DNA from 2 places in the Citricoccus sp. NPDC055426 genome. Region 2 is predicted to be linked to the other one. Evidence: predicted binding sites of a transcription regulator. Region 2 holds the regulator's gene; the other holds the start of a gene.
What was found. Region 2 encodes HrcA, which represses chaperone genes, less so after heat shock. Its sites were predicted from a motif close to TTNGCACTCGNNNNNNNCGAGTGCNAA; they were not measured.
Positions count from the first base shown of each region.

Region 1 (2,394 bases), on a different contig from region 2:
GGAGAGGCCGACCTCCTCGGAGATGACCTGGCCACCGGTGAGGATGGCGATGTCAGCGAGCATGGCCTTGCGGCGGTCACCGAAGCCCGGGGCCTTGACGGCCACGGACTTGAAGGTGCCCTTGAGCTTGTTGACCACGAGGGTGGCCAGGGCCTCGCCCTCGACGTCCTCGGCGATGATCAGCAGGGACTTGCCGGACTGCATGATCTTCTCCAGGAGGGAGACCATGTCCTTCACGGAGGAGATCTTGGAGTTGACGATGAGGATGTAGGGATCCTCCAGCACCGTCTCCTGACGCTCGGCGTCGGTCACGAAGTAACCGGAGAGGTAGCCCTTGTCGAAGCGCATGCCCTCGGTCAGCTCGAGCTCCAGGCCGAAGGTCTGGGACTCCTCGACGGTGACGACGCCCTCCTTGCCGACCTTGTCCAGGGCCTCGGCGATGAGGGAACCGATCTGGTTGTCGGCGGCGGAGATGGACGCGGTGGCCGCGATCTGCTCCTTGGTCTCGATCGGCTTGGCCGAGGCCACGAGCTCCTCGATGACGGCGGCGACGGCCTTCTCGATGCCGCGCTTCAGGGACAGCGGGTCCGCACCGGCGGCCACGTTGCGCAGGCCTTCCTTGACGAGGGCCTGGGCCAGCACGGTGGCGGTGGTGGTGCCGTCACCGGCGACGTCGTCGGTCTTCTTGGCGACCTCCTTGACGAGCTCGGCGCCGATCTTCTCGTACGGATCCTCGAGCTCGATCTCCTTGGCGATGGAGACACCGTCGTTGGTGATGGTGGGGGCGCCCCACTTCTTCTCCAGCACCACGTTGCGGCCGCGGGGGCCGAGGGTGACCTTCACGGCGTCGGCGAGGGTGTTCAGGCCCCGCTCCAGGCCGCGGCGGGCCTCTTCGTCGAATGCAATGGTCTTGGCCATGTGTGCACTGTCCTTTCTGGACCTTGGCGTTGCTTGGCAGTGATCAACTGACCTGTGCAGTGCCCGCGACGGACGGCCCGGCGAAGGGCCTCACCACGTTCAGGTCTACCCCGACGGCCACGACCACCCGCATGCCTGCGGGCTTGGCAGTCACAACCTCGGAGTGCTAAGTCCATATTTAGCACTCGCACCCTCCGAGTGCAAACGGTCTCCACCTGCAGACATCCGTTCAGCGTGTGGCCGAATCGTCGGTTCAGCCGGAGTAGTCCGCGTTCAGCACCACCGCGATGCCCGGGATGCGGGCGTCCTGGACCAGCGGCAGCCCCAGTTCTGCGGCCACGGCCTGCGCGGTGGTCTCGTTCTGGGAGTAGTACACGGCGGAGGACTGCACGGGGAAGCCCTGCCAGTTGCCGGTGCCCGCCACGGAGAATCCGGACGAGGACAGCGCGCCGGAGACCCGACCGGCCAGCCCGCCGATCGAGGAGGCGTTGTAGACCTCCACCGGCGCGGAGGCGTCGCCCGTGTCCGCCGCCGCCGTCTCCGACTCCGAGGGGCTCGGCTCCGGGGACTCGGAGGCGGCGTCCGACTCGGAGGCGCTGGGCGTCTCCGAGGGGCTGGGCGTCGCGGACGGGCTGCGCGTCTCCGAGGCGGACGGAGCCGGCTCGGACGCTGCGGGTTCCGTCGGCTCAGCGGTTTCGGGCGAGGCCGAGGCGCTGGCGGAGGACCCCACGGTGGCGCCGGAGGGCAGCAGGGAGGGCAGGATCAGGAAGCAGAAGGCGCCGACCACCAGGGCCAGGGCCGCCGCCACGGAGACCCCCACGAGCCCCGAGGGTCCGGAGGCCACGGGCGGGGCCGCACGGTGGGCACCCTTGCGGTCGGTGTAGGCGGGCACGTCGTCGAAGCGATCATGCGGATACTGGGTCATGGGCATGGACTCGTCTCGGTCGCGGTCGCGGTCGCGGTGCTCAGGCTTCCTGCCGGCGGGCGCTGCGCGCACGGTGGCGGGTGGTCCGTAGTCTACGCAGCCGCTTGACCAGCATGGGCTGGTGCGCGAGGGCCTCCTCGCGGTCCAGCAGCCCGTTGAGCACCTGGTAGTACGTGGTCGCGGAGAGGGAGAACCGGTCCCGGATGGCCTGGTCCTTGGCGCCACCGTACTTCCACCACTGGTTCTCGAAGTCCAGGATGTCCCGGTCCCGCTCGGACAGTCCGGCCGCTGCGGGCTGGGCGGCCTGTGCGGCCTCCTCGGACGGGCTCTGCGGTCCGTCCGCCTCGGCGGCGTGCTGTGCTGACATGGGGTGGTCCTTCCAACGCGATTGCTCCTGCACAGTCTACCGGCCGGAACTACAACGGTGTCATTCGCCCGGCGCTCGCTCGGCATTCGCCCGGCGTTCGCCCGGCGTTCGCCCGCCCCGATCCGGCCGGGTAGTCTGCCGCCGTGGACACCGACCTGATCGCACCCCTGGATCCCGGCTGGGA
Region 1 is NZ_JBFARZ010000012.1:52,400-54,793, forward strand. Features, by position in the region: gene groL (chaperonin GroEL) at 1-918, opposite strand, end outside; gene AB0K08_RS14675 (LytR C-terminal domain-containing protein) at 1,172-1,849, opposite strand; gene AB0K08_RS14680 (DUF3263 domain-containing protein) at 1,884-2,210, opposite strand; gene AB0K08_RS14685 (uracil-DNA glycosylase) at 2,354-2,394, shown strand, end outside.
Region 1: groL (chaperonin GroEL) is a predicted target of HrcA. The motif match lies at 1,097-1,123, and genes of this name have one in related genera.

Region 2 (2,394 bases):
GGTGCCGAGGGCGGCGGCGGCCATCGGCACGCTCATGGTGGCCAGCAGGTGGTCCCCGTCGCGGACGAAGACCTCGTGCTGGCGCACCTCGATCTCCACGTAGAGATCGGCGTTGGGCCCGCCGCCTGGGCCGGCCTCGCCCCGTCCGGCCAGCTGGATCCGGGTGCCGGTGGCCACACCGGCGGGGATCTTGATGGTCAGCGAGGTGCGCTGGCGGATGCGGCCCTGGCCGGAGCACTCGCGGCACGGGTCCGGGATGACGGTGCCGAAGCCCTGACAGGCGGAGCAGGTCTCGGCCGCCATGACCGTGCCGAGGATGGAACGCACCGGCCGCCGGATGGCGCCCTGGCCGTTGCAGATGGTGCAGGTCTCCGGATGGGTGCCCGGCTGGCAGCAGGTGCCGTCACAGGTGGGGCAGACCACGGCGGTGTCCACCTCGAGGGTCTTCTCCGTGCCGAAGACGGCGTCCTGCAGGTCGAGCTTGGCCATGATGAGGGCGTCCTGGCCGCGGCGGGCCCGGCTGGTGGGGCCTCCGCCCATGCCACCGCCCATGCCGCCGGATCCGCCGCCGCCGAAGAACGTCTCGAAGATGTCCTGGAAGCCGCCGAAGTCCCCGCCGCCGAATCCGCCGCCCATGCCGCCGGTGCCGTTCTCATGGCCGGTGGCGTCGTAGTTGCGGCGCTTCTCCGAGTCCGAGAGGACCTCGTAGGCGCGGGTCACGTTCTTGAACTGGTCGGAGGCCTCCGGCGCGGGGTTCACGTCAGGGTGGAGCTTGCGCGCCATCTTGCGGTAGGCGCGCTTGATCTCCTCGGCGGAGGCGTCTCGGCCGACGCCGAGCACCTCGTAATGGTCAGCCACGGTCTGCGGTGTTCCTTCCGGTGGTGAATGGTGTGAAGAATGTCTCTGGTCCTGCGGTGCTCACTGCTGTGCCCACGGTTGCCGTCACGGTTGCTGGGACAGGATCCGGGACAGGTACCGGGCCACGGCCCGGACGGCGGTCATGGTGCCCGGATAGTCCATCCGGGTGGGTCCCACCACGCCGAGCTTGGCCCCGGCACCCGGGGCTCCCGGGCCGTAGCCTGCCGCGATGACGGAGGCCTCGGCCAGGGATCCCGAGTTCTCGGACCCGATCCGCACACTGAGACCACGCACATCCTGTTCCATCTCGGTCAGCAGGCGCAACAGGACCACCTGTTCCTCCAGTGCCTCGAGGATGGGCCCGATCGAGAGGGGGAAGTCACCGGTGGAGCGCGCCAGGTTGGCGGTGCCCGCCATGATGATGCGGTCCTCCCGGCGGGCGGCGAACACCTGGTCCAGGTGGGCGGCGAACCCGAGGGCCAGGGCACGGTCCTCGGCGGGGACCTCTGCGAGGGCGAGGCGCAGCCCGTCCGGCGCCTGGGCCGGGGTGAGTCCGTCCAGGTAGCGCAGGAAGAGCTGCTTGAGCGCCGCCACAGAGGCCTCGGGCGCCTCCGCCTCCACGTGGAAGGCCCGCTGGTCCACCTGCCCCGAGGACAGGATCACCACCACCAGGGCGCGGTGCGGGGCCAGGGAGACGAACTCGAGGTGGCGGATGGTGGAGGAGTCCACGTGCGGGTACTGCAGCACGGCCACCTGGTTGGTCAGCTGCGCGAGGGCTCGCACCGTGCGGGCCATCATCTCGTTGAAGTCGCCGGTGGCGTCCAACAGGGTCTGCACCGCCCGCCTCTCCGCGGCGGACAGCGGCTTGACCTCGGAGATCTGGTCCACGAAGAGCCGGTAGCCCTTGTCCGTGGGGATCCGGCCGGAGGAGGTGTGCGGGGCCACGATCAGCCCCTCCTCCTCCAGCGCCGCCATGTCGTTGCGCACCGTCGCGGACGACACCCCCAGCTGATGGCGGTCCACGAGGGCCTTGGAACCGACCGGCTCACGGGAGGACACGTAGTCCTCCACGATGGCCTGCAGTACCTGCATGCGACGTGGTTGTTCGCTCATCGGTCCCTCCTGTCCGCCCTCGGTCTCCAGCCAGCACCCGGCTTAGCACTCAGCACATTCAAGTGCCAAGTCTAGTACCCGTGTCCAATCGGGACCCTTCCCCGGGACCCCTCCCCGGGTGAGTCCCCCGGCAAGTCCCCGCGCGAGCCGATCCCCCGGTTCCCCCAGCCCGCTTGCTAGCGTCGGTCCGAGCTTCGAATGGAGAAGCCGTGGAATGGAGAAGTACGTGGAATGGAACAGCTGGGGCCCGGGCACCCTCGATGGCGGGTTCCGCCCTGCCGCCCGTACCGTCACCAAGGTCCCTGCGACCACGGGGACCGTCCTGGAGGACACCGGGACCGGGTTCACGGGCGCCGTGCTGCGGGTCGAGAAGTCCGGCGGCGTCCACCTGGTCGTGCTGGAGGACCGCAAGGGACGCACCAA
Region 2 is NZ_JBFARZ010000004.1:236,445-238,838, forward strand. Features, by position in the region: gene dnaJ (molecular chaperone DnaJ) at 1-858, opposite strand, end outside; gene hrcA (heat-inducible transcriptional repressor HrcA) at 943-1,971, opposite strand; gene AB0K08_RS08990 (DUF3097 family protein) at 2,198-2,394, shown strand, end outside.